4 regions of the Mesorhizobium sp. WSM4822 genome follow, and region 3 is predicted to be linked to each of the others. Evidence: riboswitches for the same ligand, from Rfam matches in the RefSeq annotation. Region 3 holds a riboswitch; each other region holds the start of a gene.
The links. Region 3 has a riboswitch for cobalamin ahead of AC0L3E_RS13250 (DUF1636 family protein). Riboswitches for the same ligand answer to the same signal wherever they lie in the genome.

Region 1 (4,078 bases), on a different contig from region 3:
CTGGTCGCGCGTCTGCTGGCTGATCGACAGCGAGGAAAGACTGGCGGAATATGGCGCGCTGGCAGACGAACTCGGCATCGGCCTGCGCATCGCTTTCGAGATCGATGTCGGGCTGCATCGCGGCGGGTTCGCCAATCCTGACGCCTTGTCGGAGGCGTTGAGCGCGTTGCCGGCCCGGCTGCATTGCGAAGGCGTCATGGCCTACGAGGCGCATGCGCCGCTCATTCCTGGCCTTTTCGGCGGACCGGCAAAGGCATTGGCAAAGGCGTCGGCGCAGGCCTCGGCGTTCGTCGCCTGTCTCGGCGCCGACCAGCGCCGCATCCTGAACATCGGCGGCAGCAAGACCGCGCTGCTTCATCATGGCGGCGCGGCCAATGAGGTCTCGATGGGCTCGGCCTTTGTGCTGCCCAGCGACTTCGATACGCCAGGCCTCGACGGCTTCCAGCCGGCGGCCTTCATCGCCACGCCGATCCTGAAAATGGTCGAGCCGATGCTGCCCGGCCCGCCGGCCGTCACCCGCCTGCTGCAGGCGCTCGGCCGGTTCCCGCGCAAGGGTTGCTACCTCTATGGCGGCAAGTGGATGGCCGAGCCGGTCTTCCCAGAAGGCATGAAGGCGAACGGGCTGCTCGGCCTGTCCTCCAACCAGCAATTCATGGGCTTGCCCGCCGACGCGGCCGCAAAGCCCGGCGACTACGCGTTTCTAAGGCCGACGCAGAGCGAAGCCGTGCTGCAGCAGTTCGGGTCGATCGCGGTGTTTTCCGGCGGCCGGATCGCCGATCGCTGGCCGGCGTTGCCGATGGCCTGACCGACTACGCCTTCACCGGTATCCAGATCTCCAGCCCGCCCTTGCCGCTGCGCGGGTCGAATTCGGGGCCGTAGCGTTCGAATTCCGGCGCGTCCGCGATCTCATGCCCGGAGGCCGGCAGCCATTTGTTCCAGATCGTGTTGACCGTCCGGCGGATGGTCGAGATGTGTTCGCGGTGGGCAAAGACCGCATATTTCTGCGCCGGCACCCGCACCCGGTAGAAGTCCCTGGGCAGGTCGGAGAAGTCAGACACTTCGACGCCGGCGATGTAGTCGAAATTGCCGGCATCGTCGCCGTTGACGCAGACGCCATAGGCGACGTTGCCGGTCTCGCCCGGGATGTTGCCGATATAGGGGCCGAAGCGCTGCCATTGCATCGGAATGGCGGCGCTGGTTTCGCAGCTGTAGCGTTCGCCGAGGCCGGCGATCAGGAACGGCCGGCTGGTCTCGAAACGCGGCGGTTCGAGATTGGTGAGGAGGGACTGGTCCATCAGGATCGGCTCCACGAGGTCGAGCTTGTCGAGTGTGCCCTGCGCGCGCACCAGTTCCGGCGTGGTGCCGAACTGATCGCGGAAGGCACGAGTGAACGCCTCATGCGAGTTGTAGCCGGCGTCGAGCGCGACGGCGAGGATGTCGGGCGCCCCGCCCGCCAGCTTGCGCGCCGCCTCGGTCAGCCGGCGTGAGCGCATGTAGCCCATCACCGACCGGCCGGTGGCGGCGCCGAAGGCGCGCGTCACATGAAAACGCGACACGCCGCTGCTTTGCGCGACATCATCAAGCGAGATCGCCTCCGGCAGATGGCTTTCGACGAACCACAGCGCTTTCTCGGTCGGGTTCATTTTGCTCCTCGCATTGGCCGGATCATCTTGGCGCCTTTCCCCAAGGCCAGTTTGATCGAAATTGCGCATCCCGTGCAATCTGCGCCGACGCCGGTCGCCATCCGGCCAACCGCCCCATGAGCTTTCGCTTGACAGCGACCGGCGTCATCTCTTAGGTATGTTATATTATTACATAAAGAGAGCATGCGATGCCTGTTTCCCTTAGCTGGCCCACCACTCCGTCCGAGAAATCCATTGCGAAGCGATCGGCGCAAATCTACGCTGAAGCGGTGATGGTCCCCGAGTCGAAAGGCGAGGGGTGAAAAGGGAACACGGTGAGGCCTGCTCAGGTCGAGACCGTGGCTGCCCCCGCAACTGTAAGCGGCGAGCAAAATCCGTGAATGCCACTGGCCGGCAAGGCTGGGAAGGCTGGATGGCGCAACGACCCGTGAGCCAGGAGACCTGCCATCACTGAGTTGACCGGACGGGGTGTGCCGGGAGGAAACGCGAATCCCGGTCTTGTCGGCCGGTTCGCCAGCTTCCTTCCGTCGCCAGTTTTGGAAAGTGACGGAAAGTTGGACGGCTCCATCCATCGCATCGTCGTATATACGCTTTGCCGTCCCGGCAAGCCGGCGGGCAGCAGCCGATGACCGTAGCGCTTCTCGAAGCCCGTGACCTCTGCGTCACGGCGAATGGGCGGGATCTGGTTCAGGCGGTCAGCTTCTCGGTGGCCGCCGGCGATCGCCTTGCCATCATCGGTCCCAACGGCGCCGGCAAGACGACGCTGCTGCGCATGCTGTCGGGCATGCTGCGTCCGAGCTCCGGCGAGGTGAAGCTCGGCGGGCGCCTCCTGGACAGGATTTCAGCCGCCGAACGGGCGCTGCACATTGCCGTGGTCGGCCAGACCGACCAGCCCGATCCGCGGCTGGCGGTGATCGACTATGTCGAGCTTGGCCGGGTTCCGCACGCCGGGCTGCGGCGCAGGAGCGAGGAGCGCGAGATCGTCGTCGATGCACTGCGTCGGACCGGCCTGCTGCCGCTATTTGGCCGCACCATCGGCTCGCTGTCGGGCGGCGAGCGCCAGCGCGCCCAACTTGCGCGCGCCATCGCCCAGCAGCCAAAAATCCTGTTCCTCGACGAGCCGACCAACCATCTCGACCCGCGCGCCCGCGGCGAACTGCTCGACCTCGTGGCAGGCTTCGAGATGACGGTGATCGCGGTGCTGCACGATCTGGCGCTGGTGGCACCGTTCGCCACCAGGGTGGCGGTGATGAACCATGCCCGTCTGCAAGCGCTCGCCGCACCGCGCGAAGCGCTGACCCAAAAGCTGATCCGCGAGATTTTCGGCATCGATGTGCTGCGTCTGCGCCATCCGACCGAAGACCGCGAACTGACGGTGTTCGATGTGCCGAACCGTGCCGCGCCGCCGTCGTGATTGAAGCCATTTCGTAGTCGACCCAATCCCATCCACAAGGAGCAAATCCGTGAAACGCCTGGCCTTTTCGCTTGTCTTCTCGCTGCTGGCCTCGACAGCCCTGGCCTTCCCGGTCACGGTCGACAGCTGCGGCAAGCCGCTGACCTTCGATGCGCCGCCGAAGCGCGCCGTCATCCAGGATCTCAACATGGCCGAGATGGCTTTCGCGCTGAAACTGCAGCCGTCGATCGTCGGCCTGACCGGCATCACCGGATGGTACAAGGTGGGTCCCGAATTCAAGGCCGAGCAGGGTTCGATCCCGGAACTGGCGCCGAAATATCCGACGCTCGAAAACCTCGTCGCGGTCGAGCCGGATTTCTTCTTCGCCGGCTGGTATTATGGCATGAAGCCGGGCGGCGAGGTGACACCCGATACGCTTGCTCCGCACGGCATCAAGACGCTGGTGCTGACGGAAAGCTGCGTGCATCTCGACAAGAGCCGCCCAGCCGCCTCGATGGACCTGCTCTATGGCGACGTCGAAAAGCTGGGCAAGATCTTCGGCAAGGAGGCCGAGGCGGAGAAGCTTGTCTCCGGCTGGAAGAAGCAGCTCGCCGACATCACCGCCAAGGTCGGCAACGGCAAGGGTACGCGAGTGTTTCTCTATGATTCCGGCGAGGACAAACCGTTCACAGCAGGCAAGTTCGCCATCCCCAGCGCCATGATATCAGCCGCCGGCGGCGACAACATCATGGCCGACATGGACACCAGCTGGGGCAACACGGACTGGGAAACGGTGGCGTCGCGCAATCCGCAATTCCTCATCCTGCTCGATTACCAGGGTGGCGGCGGCTACAAGAAGCTGCTCGATTTCCTGAAGGTCCATCCGGCCATGAAAGAGACGGACGCGGTCAAGAACGAGCGCTTCGTCGCCCTGCGCTATGCCGAACTGACACCCGGACCCGCCAATATCGAAGCGATCGACAAAATCGCCAAGGCCATGCATCCGGAAGCGTTTTGATGCCTGTCGCCCAAAAGTGCGCAG
Region 2 (4,078 bases), on a different contig from region 3:
ATATGGCCGAACCAGCCCTCGCGGCTCGACCGCTCCTCGATCATGAAGCCGAGCGACAGGCCGGGCATGCGGCTGCCGAGCAGCTCGAGTTCCTTGCGGAAAATGATCTCTTCCGGGCGGCGCGCACAGTTGACGAAGCCGACATCTGTCCATGGCGCACAGTCGTTCAACCAACGCAGCATCGACATCATCGGCGTCACGCCGGAGCCCGCCGAAATGAACAGATATTTGGCCGCCGGGTGGCTGTGCAGCGAAAAATCACCGGTCGGCCCATAGGCCTTGACGTGCGAGCCCGGCGTCAGATGGTCGAACATCCAGCGCGTGCCGGTGCTGCCTGCCTGCGCCTTGACCGTCACCGCGATCGAGAACGGCCGCGACGGCGAGGACGACAGCGTGTAGGTGCGCATCAGCGGCCCCTCCGATGTCGGCAGTTCCAGCGTCACGAACTGGCCCGGCTTGTAGCGGAACCAGGTCTGGTTGTCGGAGCGGAAGGTGAAGGTCTTCACGTCCGGCGCTTCGTCGCTGACGCCGATCACTTCCAGCACCTGCAGCCGGTCGTTCCAGGGCGTCATCTGGTCGAGATGGCGATAGAGGCCAAGGTCCGTCATCGCATTCATCCTCTTGTCCCCTGAGCTAGGCGACGCTGCGCAGGGCCGGCCGGCCGCCTTCGGCAAGGCGCGGCCCGATGAACGACGCGTACCACTCGACGAACTGGATCACGCCGCCCTCATGCAGCTCCGAATAGGGGCCTGGTTCGTAGGCCGGCGACAGGATGCCGAAGGCGTTTTCCTCGACGATGCGGCGGTCCTGGTCGTTGGTCTCGGTCCAGACATGGGTGAGCTCAGCGAGGTCGTAGTCGATGCCTTCGACCGCATCCTTGTGGACGAGCCATTTCGTCGTCACCGCGGTTTCCGTGGCACTGATCGGCAGCACGCGGAAGGTGACGGCGTGGTCGCCGAGGATATGGTTCCAGGTTGTCGGATAATGATAAAGCAGCAAGGAACCGATGCGGTCGGTTGAAACGCTGTCGGACAGGTTCTTCTGGACCGCCCGTTTTCCCGTCATGGTGTAGCTGACGGCATCGCGCAGCAGCGGCGCGCGGGTGGCGCGGTACTGCCCTGCCGGATCGATGCGGAATTTGCTCGGCAAGCCTGATGCCTCGCATCTGGCCCAGTGCGCGACCATTTCAGGGTCGCTGTCGGCGCCTTGGACGCCGGTCACGGTCGGAGCCTCGGGGAAGGTCTTGCACAGTTCGGGGTGATTGGCGACGCAGTGGTAGCACTCGCGGTTGTTTTCCCAGACCAGCTTCCAGTTGCCCTTCTCGATGATCGTGCTCTCAAAGGCGATCTTTGCCTCACGCAAACGGTGCGGCAAAAGATAAGGTTCGATCATCGCCCGCATCGGCGCGAAATCCGCCGGCTCCCTGGCCAGGCAGATGAAGATGTAGCCGCCGACGCTCTCGCAGGCGACCGGCTTCAGGCCGAAATCACTCTTGTCGAAACCGTCGGCCATCTGGCGGGCAAACAGCAGGCGGCCGTCCAGCTCATAGGTCCACTGATGATAGGGGCAGACGAGCTTTGCCGCCGTACCCTTTTCCGCGTTGCACACGCGGCTGCCGCGATGGCGGCAGGAATTGTGGAAGGCGTTGATCTTGCCTTGCTGGTCGCGGACAAGGACGACCGGATAGTCGCCGATCTGCACGGTGATGTAGCTGCCCGGCTTCGGCAGTTCGCAATCATGGCCGATGAACAGCCAGTCGCGATACCAGATCAGCTCCATGTCGAGCTTGAAGTAGTCTGGATCGGTGTAGAAGGGCTGCTCCAGTGAAAAGCCTTGCCGGCGCCCCTTCAGGAGCCTCAGCATGTCGTTGCGGATATCCATGTCCTGTCCTCGTTTCTAAGGACTGAACTGGTGGTGATGGAGGAAGGATTGAAACGCAGGCCGGCTAGGTGCCGGACATGCGCTATCCACCTCTTGACCGCCCACCGCGATCAGTCGAGTCTAAAAATCTCGGGCTGGTTTCCGGGCTCTGGAGTTGTCCTTGCGGACCATCGCGACACCTTCCCAGGCAGTTGCCCAGTGGTCTCCCGTTGCGACTTGAACTCCACCACCGTTGCGGGGGCAGCGCCGGATTCTGACCGGCTTCCCAATTCTCCGTCTCGTCGTCACGAAGCGGCACCTGAGATGGTATGATCTAACCACGATCGGGGGCGCGCCGTCGGCATGAAAACGACATCGTATCCATGCGGCGCGACACGGCATGCGAAACGTCACCGCAGATCGTCTGGGGCCGAAATCCCGCGTCCCGGGCGGCCATTTGCCGGCTGCGATCTTCCCGAATCCGACCCTTGGCGGGGGTCAAAAAAAGTTAACGGTTTCGAAAAGTGACTATTAGCTTGACCTAAAATCGAACCGAACGGTTCGTTTCTGTTGACGGTGCGTGCAGGATGGTGTGAACGCCGGGCCTTTGAAACAGTCAGTGATCCATCGGATGGTTAAACTTAACATGCTGATATAGAGAGGAAAAACGCCTCTCTAGATTCCCCTGGCACAATTTCAAGGTGTGGATTCATGGTCCACACGGAACAACTTCGTGATTGGAAAAGGCGGGGTTGCCCTCCCACATCGGTGTTGTCCGAACGACGCGATTTCATTTCCAAGACACGCCGCTAGACGGACGGAAAAAGACGATACTGGAGTACAAAAATGAAAAAGATCATTCTCACTGCCGCAGCCCTTCTGGCCATTTCCGGCAGCGCCTTCGCTGGTAGCGACCACTACGGTTCGAACGCCGCGGCAGCCACTGCTGTCGACAGCTCGTACACCGCTTCGACCAAGAAGTCGGAACCGGCTGCTCAGGCGCCTGCCCAGGGTGCTGACCGCAACCTCTTCGGCAACAACTAACAGCCGATTCCCAGTCGACGGCGGGCTCGCCCGCTGCCCTGGCGAAATTCAGACATTCGAAGTTCAGACATTCAGGAGTATTTAAGATGAACAAGATCCTCATTGCTGCCGCCGCCGTTCTGGCCATCTCCGGCAGCGCTTTCGCGGGCAGCGACAACTACGGTTCGAACGGCGCCAACCAGCCTGCCGCCGCTGTGGACCAGTCGTACACGGCTTCCACCAAGACCTCGGAACCGGCTGCCCAGACACCCGCTCAGGGCAGCGACCGTAACCTCTTCGGTCGCTAAAACCAGTTTCGCAAGCGACGGCAGCTGTGTCTGCCGTCTGGCGAAATCCAGAATTCAGGAGACTAAAATGAACAAGATCCTTATTGCTGCCGCCGCCGTTCTGGCCATCACCGGCAGCGCCTTCGCCGGCAGCGACAACTTTGGCTCCAACGGCGCCAATCAGCCTGCGGTTACTTCGGTTGACAACGCGCATACGAGCTCGGTCCGCAACAGCGGTGGCCTCGTCGAGAAGCTGCTCAATTCGTCGGGCGACGTAGAGAAGTCCGCCCCTCAGGGCAGCGACCGGAATCTCTTCGGCCGTTAACAGTCGAAGCTGATCTTCAAAAAAAGAGCGGCGGGCCTGGCCCGCTGCTCTTTTTTGTCCAAGACGCGGTTCTGCCTCAGGCCGCCTTCGCTTCGGCCTCATGAAGGGCAAACGACCGTCCGTCAGCGTCGAAGAGATGCAGGTCCTCGCCATTGGCGCTCAGCCGCAATGTCGAACCGCGCTTGACCTCGACATTGCCGGGCAGCTTGGTCACCAGCGGCAGGTCGGCGCGACCGATGTCGACATAGACCAGCTGCACCTCGCCGAGCTGCTCGACATAGTCGACCGTCCCCTCGAACAGATAGTCCGCGCCGCTGGCGATGATCAGGTCCTCCGGCCGCACGCCAAAACTCACCGCAGCGCCCTTTGCCGAAGCCGGCGTCGCGATCGGCACGGTTGCCTTGCGTCCGCCGACATGGCTGACGACGGTCGGATTGCCTGATTTGTCGATGGTTGCGGGCAGGATATTCATGGCCGGCGAGCCGATGAATTGCGCAACGAACAGATTGCCGGGCTTCTTGTAGAGGTCCATCGGCGTGCCGACCTGCTCGATATGGCCGTCCTTGAGCACCACGATGCGGTC
Region 3 (4,078 bases):
TCCGTCAGCGCGGTGGTGCGCGCTCATTATATGCCGCTCTATTCGCGCCTTGGTCCCTACCCGTTCTCGCTGCTCGACAACGCGGCCGTGACGCGTAAGCGCACGGTTTTCGAATACTGGGCGCACGAGGCGTCCTTCCTGCCGGTCGAGACCTACCCGCTGATGCGCTGGCGCATGCAGCGCGCCGAGCGCGGCGACGAAATGTATCTGGGCCTCGCCAAATGGGGCCGCGAGCACGCCGCCTATATCGAAGAGATTTACCGCCAGGTCGCCGAGCGCGGCCCGATTGCCGCTTCCGCGCTCGAAGGCCAGAAAGGCTCGGGTGGCTGGTGGGGCTGGAGCCATGCCAAGCACGCATTCGAATGGCTGTTCTGGGCAGGCCGCATCACCACGGCGCATCGTCGCGGGTTCGAGCGCTTCTATGATCTGCCCGAGCGCGTGCTGCCGCAGGCGATCCTCGACCTCCCAGTGCCGACGCCTGAGGACGCGCACCGCGAATTGCTGCGCATTTCCGCCCGCGCCCACGGCGTGGCGACTTCAGGCGATTTGCGCGATTATTTCCGCCTGTCGCCGGCCGACATGAAAGGCCGGCTGGAGGAACTGGTTGAAACCGGCGAGTTGCTGCCGGTGCGTGTCGAAGGCTGGGACAAGCCGGCCTATCTTCACCGGGACGCCCGCCTGCCGCGCAAAATCGGGGCCCGCGCCCTGCTGGCGCCCTTCGATCCGGTTGTCTTCGAACGATCGCGCACCGAGCGGCTGTTCGATTTCCATTACCGCATCGAGATCTACACGCCGGCCGACAAGCGGCAATACGGCTATTATGTCCTGCCGTTCCTGCTCGGCGACAGGATCGTGGCACGCGTCGACCTCAAGGCCGACCGTCCGGCCAGTATACTGCGGGTCCATGCGGCCTATGCCGAGCCGGGTGCGCCGCCTGAAACCGCTGCAGAACTGTTAGAGGAATTGAAGCAGATGCAGGGCTGGCTTGGCCTAGAGCGCATGGAAGTGACCCAGGCCGGCGATTTGGGTCCGGCGCTGGCCGACATCGCCATGTCGTAAGCTCGCGTTGACACCGCCGCTCGCAAAAGCCTAAATCCGGTTCAGATGGTCTCTTGCCCGCAACGGCAAGAGCTAAGAGGGAATGCGGTGAGGGGCAAAATCCCAAATCCGCGGCTGTCCCCGCAACTGTAAGCGAAGAGCCAAGGCCGAAAGCCACTGGGAGTTCCCGGGAAGGCGGCTACCCAAGGCGATGACCCGCGAGCCAGGAGACCTGCCGTCTGCGACTTTAGAATCCGATCGCCCGGCGGGTTTCCGGGCAAGGAGCCCGATCTTTGGACCACGACAGCAGTTTTTCGGCTGGCACAGCGGATATTTCGTCCGGCCATGATGATGCGTTGGCCGGCGTCACCATCATCGTCTGCGCCTCCTGTCGCGACGAGACCGGCTCCGACGCTCATCCCCGCGCCGGCGAATTGCTGGCGGAGGATACGCGCCGCGCCGCATCCGGCGACGACATCCGCATCCGCAGTGTCGAATGCCTTGGCAATTGCAAGCGGCGCCTCAGCGCCGCCATCCTGCGCGACGGCTGCTGGAGCTATGTCTTTGGCGACCTGACCGAGACCAGCGGCGCCGACCTCGTCACGGGCGCCAAGCTTTTCGCCACCTCGACCGACGGTCTCATTCCCTGGCGTGGCCGCCCCGATAGCCTGAAGCGCGGCCTCGTTGCCCGCATCCCTCCCCTCGACCTGCTGAAGGACTGACCATGACTGCCCCAGATTCGTCTGCGAACCTCTCCCGCGTTCCCTGCACCGTCGTCACCGGCTTCCTCGGCGCCGGCAAGACGACGCTGGTCCGCCATCTCCTGGAAAACGCCGGCGGCAAGCGCATTGCCATCATCGTCAACGAATTCGGCGACATCGGCATCGACGGCGAGATTCTCAAGGGCTGCGGCATCGACACCTGCCCGGAGGAAAACATCGTCGAACTGGCCAATGGCTGCATCTGCTGCACCGTCGCCGATGATTTCGTCCCGGCGCTTGACAAGATCCTGTCGCTGACGCCGAGGGTCGACCACATCCTGATCGAGACTTCGGGCCTGGCGCTGCCCAAGCCGCTGGTCCAGGCCTTTCAGTGGCCGAGCGTGAAAAGCCGGGTGACTGTCGATGGCGTCATTGCCGTGGTCGACGGGCCGGCCTTGGCCGAAGGCCGCGTCGCCAACGACATGGATGCCCTGCAGGCGCAGCGCGCCGGGGACGAGACGCTCGACCACGACGACCCGGTGGAAGAACTGTTCGAGGATCAGATCGCCTGCGCCGACCTGATCATCCTGTCGAAGAGCGACCTGATGGACGCCGCCGGCACCGCCCGCGCCAATACCATCATTGGCGAACACTCCGCCCGCGCGGTGAAGATCGTGCCGACATCGCATGGCAAGGTCGATCCCTCGGTGCTGCTCGGGCTCGGTCTCGCCGTCGAGGACGACATCGAGAACCGCAAGTCCCATCATGACGGCGCGTTCGACCACGAGCATGACGACTTCGACACCTTCATCGTCGACATTGCCTCGATCGCCAATCCGGACGAGCTGGCAAAGCGCGTCGCCACCGTCGCAGAAGAAGAGAACGTGCTGCGCGTAAAAGGCTTCGTCGAAGTCGGCGGCAAGCCGATGCGGCTCTTGCTGCAGGCCGTCGGGCCGCGCGTCAATCATTACTATGACCGCGCCTGGACCGCGCAGGACGACCGCCGCTCGCGCCTCGTCGTCATCGGCCTGAAGGGGCTGAACCGCCCGGCGATCGAGCGTATACTCGCCGGCTGATTTCGGACACGGGTCGCGATGCACATCCTCACCACGACATCCGCCTCGCTCGACGACCTCGCCGAGCCGGTCGATCTGCGGCAGACGCCGGCGGATATCGTGGCCCTGTCCTTCACCGACAGCGACCTCGCCGGACTGGCGGCAGCCTGGAAGGCCGATGCCGGCCGCCTGCCCTCGATGCGGCTGGCCGCACTGCGTGACCTGCGCCATCCGATGTCCGTCGACCTCTGGGTCGACAGCGTCGCCCGCCACGCCAAGATCATCCTGGTGCGCATCCTCGGCGGCTACGACTGGTGGCGCTACGGCTGCGACCAGCTCGCCTCGACTGCCCGCGAACGCGGCATAAAACTGGCGCTGCTGCCCGGCGAATGCCGCGACGAGGATTTGCGCCTGATCGAAGCCTCGACGCTGCCGCGCGAAGAGTTGGACGGCCTGCTCGACTATTTCCGCGAGGGCGGCCCGGCGAATATGAGCGCGCTGGTGCGGAGATTGGCGCGGCTGGCGGGACAGGATGCGCCTTTCGTCGAACCGGTCGCCGTGCCCAAAGCTGGCTACTACGAACCCGGCCGCGGCGTCGTCCCCCTCCCCCTCGAGGGGAGGGTCCGGCCGCAGGCCGGGGGTGGGGTCCTCTCCGAGGCGCGCCGGCCTAAAGAAACGCCGCGTCCGGTCGTACCGACCCCACCCGGCCCTGCGGGCCACCCTCCCCTCGAGGGGGAGGGAAAGGTCGTGCCTATCCTGTTCTACCGCTCGATGCTGCTGGCCGCCGATGTCGCGCCGATCGACGCACTTTTTGAAGCTCTGCGACAGCGCGGCATCAACCCAGTCCCCATCTTCGTCTCCAGCCTCAAGGACCCGGCATCCCTGGCGTTCGTGGAAACAGCACTCGCCTCACTGAAACCCGCCGCCATCGTCACCGCTACCGCTTTCGCGTCCGGTGCCGAACCGGGCGTCGAAACCTTGTTCGACCGCGCCGGCGTGCCGGTCTTCCAGGTCATCGTCGCCACCACCCGCCGCGACATCTGGGAGAACAACCAGCGCGGCCTGGCGCCCGCCGACCTTGCCATGCATGTCGTGCTGCCCGAGCTCGACAGCCGCATCCTGGCCGGCGCCATTTCCTTCAAGGGCGAGAGCGAGATCGATCCAGCACTTGGCCACCGCGCTTTCGCCAACCGGCCGGAACCGGATCGCGTGGCGCAAGTGGCTGACCGCGTCGCGGCCTTTATCCGCCTGCAGGAGACGCCCCGCGCCGAGCGCAAGCTGGCG
Region 4 (4,078 bases), on a different contig from region 3:
AGGCGAGCCTATGTTCGGACCGGGCCTCAATCCGCGTCGAGCGGCTCCGTTCCGACCGGCTTGCCGTCGCGCGACAGCCTGATCTTCTCGACCTTGTCCTCGGCGGCCTTCAGCAGCCGGTCGCAATGCGCCTTCAGCGCCTCGCCACGTTCATAGATCTTGATCGACTGGTCGAGCGGCACGTCGCCACGCTCCAGATCATCGACGATCTTCTCCAGCGCATCGAGTGCCTGCTCGAAGCTCATCGCCTTGACGTCTTCGTTGATCTCATCGGCCATCATTCATCCTTTCATCAGTCGCCCGACATGGGCGGCGACCGAAAATGCCAATCCCTGCAGATCGTAGCCGCCCTCGAGCAGGCTGACGAGCCGGTTGCCGCTGTGGCGTGCCGCGCGCTGCATCAGCTGGCCGGTCGCCCAATCGAAATCATCCTCGGTCAGATTGATCTCGGCCAGCGGATCGCGGTGGTGCGCGTCGAACCCCGCCGAAATGATAATCAGGTCGGGCGCGAAATTGTCGAGCGCGGGCAGGACGCGCGACAGGAAGGCATCGCGAAACACCTCGCTGCCAGTCTGCGGCGCCAGCGGCGCGTTGACGATGTTGCCGGCGCCCGTTTCGTTCTTCGCTCCGGTGCCGGGATAAAGCGGCATCTGGTGTGTCGAGCAATAGAGCACCGACGGATCGTCCCAGAAAATGTCCTGCGTGCCATTGCCGTGATGCACGTCCCAGTCGACGATGGCAACGCGCTCGACACCGTGTTTCTTCTGCGCATAGCGCGCCGCGATCGCCGCCGTGTTGAACAGGCAGAAGCCCATGGCGGTGGTCTTTTCGGCATGATGGCCGGGCGGCCGGGCGGCGACGAAGACGTTGTCGGCGCGGCCCGAAAAGACGTCATCGACGGCGGCGTTGGCGGCGCCGATCGCGGTGATCGCCGCTTGCCAGCTCTTCGGACTGGCAGTGGTGTCGGCATCGATGCGGGCAATCCCCTCGTCGGGAATGGCGGCGCGCACGCGGGCGACGAAATCGGCGGGATGCGCGTAGAGGATGGTGGCCTCGTCGCCTTCCGACGCCTGGATACGATCGAGCCCGGCAAAGGCTTCCTCATCGAGCACGCTCTCGATGGCACGCAAGCGGTCGGGCCGCTCGGGATGTCCGGGCGGCGTGAGATGCTCGAGGAAGATCGGATGGGTGTAGAGACGGGTGGTCATGCTCCCTATCTAGTGCCCCGGCGCCGCTATGGCCATGCATTGCTGCTTGATCGCTGGGGAAAATCGACTGCGTCCATTCGCGTCGCCGCAGGCATTGGCCTCGCCGGCGCTTCGGCGTAAGGTCCCTGGTACTGCCTGGTGCCCGCCGCAAGCGGGAGAATCGGGAACACGGTTGAATTCCGTGGCGTGCCCAACGCTGTGAGGGGGACCGCGCCGGTAAATGCCACTGTCGATGACGGGAAGGCACCGGACGCGGGTTGATCCCAAGCCAGAAGACCGGCCTGGCAGGCATCGTCATCCGAATGGTCAGGCGGACGACATCAGAGCGACGTGTGTCCATTTGGACGCACAAAGTACGCTCTGACAGTTTTGAATCTGCAATCGCAAGGGGACAAGCGATGCCGGAACATATGACCGCTGCCATTGACGACGGATTTGACCAGGATGCGCGCGATGCGGTCTATCGCGCCATGTTTACGCGGCGCGACGTGCGCAGCCATTTCCTGCCCACCGCGATCGATGACGACGTGCTGGCGCGGCTGCTGCTTGCTGCCCATCACGCGCCATCGGTCGGCTTCATGCAGCCATGGAATTTCATTGTCATTCGTGACAGCGAGCGACGGGCGGAGGTGCGTGACCTGTTCCTGGCCGCGCGCGAACAAGAACTGCCGGCGATCGAGGCGGAAAAACAGGCGCTGTATCGCAAGCTCAAGCTGGAAGGCATCTGCGAGAGCGCACTCAACATCTGCATCACCTGCGATAGGCAGCGCTCGAAGGGTTCGCCGCTGGGACGCTGGCACAATCCGGAGATGGATCTCTACAGCACCGTCTGCGCGGTGCAGAATTTCTGGCTGGCCGCGCGTGCCGAGGGCGTCGGTGTCGGCTGGGTGAGCATCATCGAGGCTGAGGCGCTGAAGCGGCTGTTGGCCATTCCGGATCACGTAACGCCGATCGCCTATCTCTGCGTCGGCCGTGTTTCCGAGTTCGCTCCCAAACCGGACCTTGAAACGCATGGCTGGGGACGGCGGCTGCCGCTGCCGGAGCTGATCATGAGCGAGACTTTTTCCGGGCAAGGCGAGACACAGCTCAAATCCACCGTGGCGCGCCTCAACACCGTTCCTGCCTCACCAGACACCATCCGCCCAGCCGATCAGGGTGTGGCGCCGGCCGTACCCCAGCGCGAACCGCCGAAGGAGGCGAGCGCCTTGTCCTTGAGCTCCCTGAACTTCGACGACGCCTCGGCCAGCCGGGCGTCCCAGGCCGGATCCGGCACCTGGCCCGCAATGGTCTTGAAATAGACCTGCATCAAGCAGGCGATGGCGAAGGGTTCAATGAACGCCGCCTTGAATGCCCAGGCGAAGACGATGGCGAGCACAAAAGCCCAGCCGGCGAGCTGGCCAGGCATCAGGAAGAGAATGGCGCCGGCAGGCGCCAGCATCATCAGAAAGATGATGAACGACACGCCCCACATGATGACCGCCAGCCAGACGGCGTTCTTGACCATGACCTTGCCGTTCTGGGCATAGAGCACGACGCCCTGGCGCGCTGTCTCGAAGGGCGAGGCTGAATTGATGCGGATGTTGTAGCCGAGGATGATCTCGTCGACATAGGTCAGCGACAGGCGGATCACCGTGTTGATGAAGGAGACCAGGCCGCTCAGGCCCGGTATCGGCAGGAAGGCGGCGATGCCGCCGAGCAGGCCGGTGATGGCGCGGATGGCGCCCTTGACGAGTTGGTCGACGACGAAAAGGATGTTGGCCTCGGCGAAACGCTGGGTCACAATATCCCTGGCATAGGCGATCTGGTCCTGACCGCCGGGAATGTCGCGGCCGTCGATCAGATGAACCATGACGGCGATGTGGCCGGCCTTGACGACATAGAGGATGTATTCGCGGATCCAATACACAGCGATCGAGACGAGGCCAAACCCGACCACGCCGCCCCACAGGGCAAAGGACATGGGCCCGTCGGGATCAGTGGAGATATGGCCGACGCCATAGCCGACCGAGGCGCCGGTGCCCGTCGCCATAATGTAGGCCAGCGTGATGCCGAAATAGACGATCATGCGAAAGACGATGAACGGCCAGGTCCGCATCATGATGGACACCGACCGGCCGATCTCAAAATCCCACATGTGCCCCGAATCTCCGCCTCAGAGATGGTGGAAGAGGATGGACTCAACCCGGCGATTGTCAATTGCCGGCCCTGACGCCAAAGGGCAACGAATTGGGGCTAACGGGTTTCTTCGGAGCCTTCGCCGGCGCGTAGGCTGACGGAGCATCAAACGAAAAACCCGCCTGTGCGGCGGGTCACTGGCGCAAATCAGCACCATGGACGAATATGTACCTTAGCTGAGGTCACCGAGTCAAGAAAAAATTCCTATCGGGAACAGCTGCCGGCACGAAAGCTCCGGTGGGAACTTCAATTCGACTGCGGGTCCGGCTTCTTGAGCAGGCCTTCGAGCAGTTGCTTGAACGCCGTCACCACCTTCTTCGACGTCGCTTCGGGGTCGCTCGAATTGGCGATCCGTTGCGCTGCCTGGCTGCTCGCTCCGTTGATCAATCGCGAGGCCGTCTCGGGGTCGAGGCTGGAGACAACGACCCCCTCCTCCTGCAGCGCGGTCAGATGGTCGGTCATTGAAGCGATGCACGCACTGCAATTCGGCCATTGCGCTGGATCCCCCAGCACGGCCGGGCCATCCCGGAACATGATGCGCTGGATTTCCGGCTCCAGCGCCATCTCGATATAGGTCGAGCACTCGTCGACGAAATGTTGCCAGCGGGTCGGCGCTCTCGACGCGACCTCATTGATGCGCGCCGCCATCTCGCCGTCAATCTGGGCTATGACCGCCTGCAGCAGCCCCTTCTTGT

Region 1: another riboswitch for cobalamin. It lies ahead of AC0L3E_RS30920 (ABC transporter ATP-binding protein); the one in region 3 lies ahead of AC0L3E_RS13250 (DUF1636 family protein).
Region 2: another riboswitch for cobalamin. It lies ahead of AC0L3E_RS27110 (aromatic ring-hydroxylating oxygenase subunit alpha); the one in region 3 lies ahead of AC0L3E_RS13250 (DUF1636 family protein).
Region 4: another riboswitch for cobalamin. It lies ahead of bluB (5,6-dimethylbenzimidazole synthase); the one in region 3 lies ahead of AC0L3E_RS13250 (DUF1636 family protein).

The regions. Positions count from the first base shown of each region.
Region 1 covers NZ_JBVVQM010000018.1:75,526-79,603, reverse strand. Annotated here, with positions in the region: gene AC0L3E_RS30930 (DSD1 family PLP-dependent enzyme) at 1-805, shown strand, start outside; gene AC0L3E_RS30925 (AraC family transcriptional regulator) at 810-1,643, opposite strand; cobalamin riboswitch at 1,900-2,106, shown strand; gene AC0L3E_RS30920 (ABC transporter ATP-binding protein) at 2,269-3,057, shown strand; gene AC0L3E_RS30915 (ABC transporter substrate-binding protein) at 3,107-4,054, shown strand.
Region 2 covers NZ_JBVVQM010000013.1:205,382-209,459, reverse strand. Annotated here, with positions in the region: gene AC0L3E_RS27115 (FAD-binding oxidoreductase) at 1-608, opposite strand, end outside; gene AC0L3E_RS27110 (aromatic ring-hydroxylating oxygenase subunit alpha) at 634-1,881, opposite strand; cobalamin riboswitch at 1,997-2,198, opposite strand; gene AC0L3E_RS27105 (DUF680 domain-containing protein) at 2,707-2,904, shown strand; gene AC0L3E_RS27100 (DUF680 domain-containing protein) at 2,991-3,191, shown strand; gene AC0L3E_RS27095 (DUF680 domain-containing protein) at 3,259-3,495, shown strand; gene AC0L3E_RS27090 (ABC transporter ATP-binding protein) at 3,572-4,078, opposite strand, start outside.
Region 3 covers NZ_JBVVQM010000005.1:33,227-37,304, forward strand. Annotated here, with positions in the region: gene AC0L3E_RS13245 (winged helix-turn-helix domain-containing protein) at 1-1,059, shown strand, start outside; cobalamin riboswitch at 1,089-1,292, shown strand; gene AC0L3E_RS13250 (DUF1636 family protein) at 1,332-1,760, shown strand; gene cobW (cobalamin biosynthesis protein CobW) at 1,763-2,815, shown strand; gene cobN (cobaltochelatase subunit CobN) at 2,834-4,078, shown strand, end outside.
Region 4 covers NZ_JBVVQM010000004.1:119,475-123,552, reverse strand. Annotated here, with positions in the region: gene AC0L3E_RS11325 (exodeoxyribonuclease VII small subunit) at 27-278, opposite strand; gene AC0L3E_RS11320 (histone deacetylase family protein) at 282-1,208, opposite strand; cobalamin riboswitch at 1,328-1,507, shown strand; partial or broken gene bluB (5,6-dimethylbenzimidazole synthase) at 1,511-2,236, shown strand; gene AC0L3E_RS11310 (hypothetical protein) at 2,359-3,342, opposite strand; gene AC0L3E_RS11305 (TetR/AcrR family transcriptional regulator) at 3,630-4,078, opposite strand, start outside.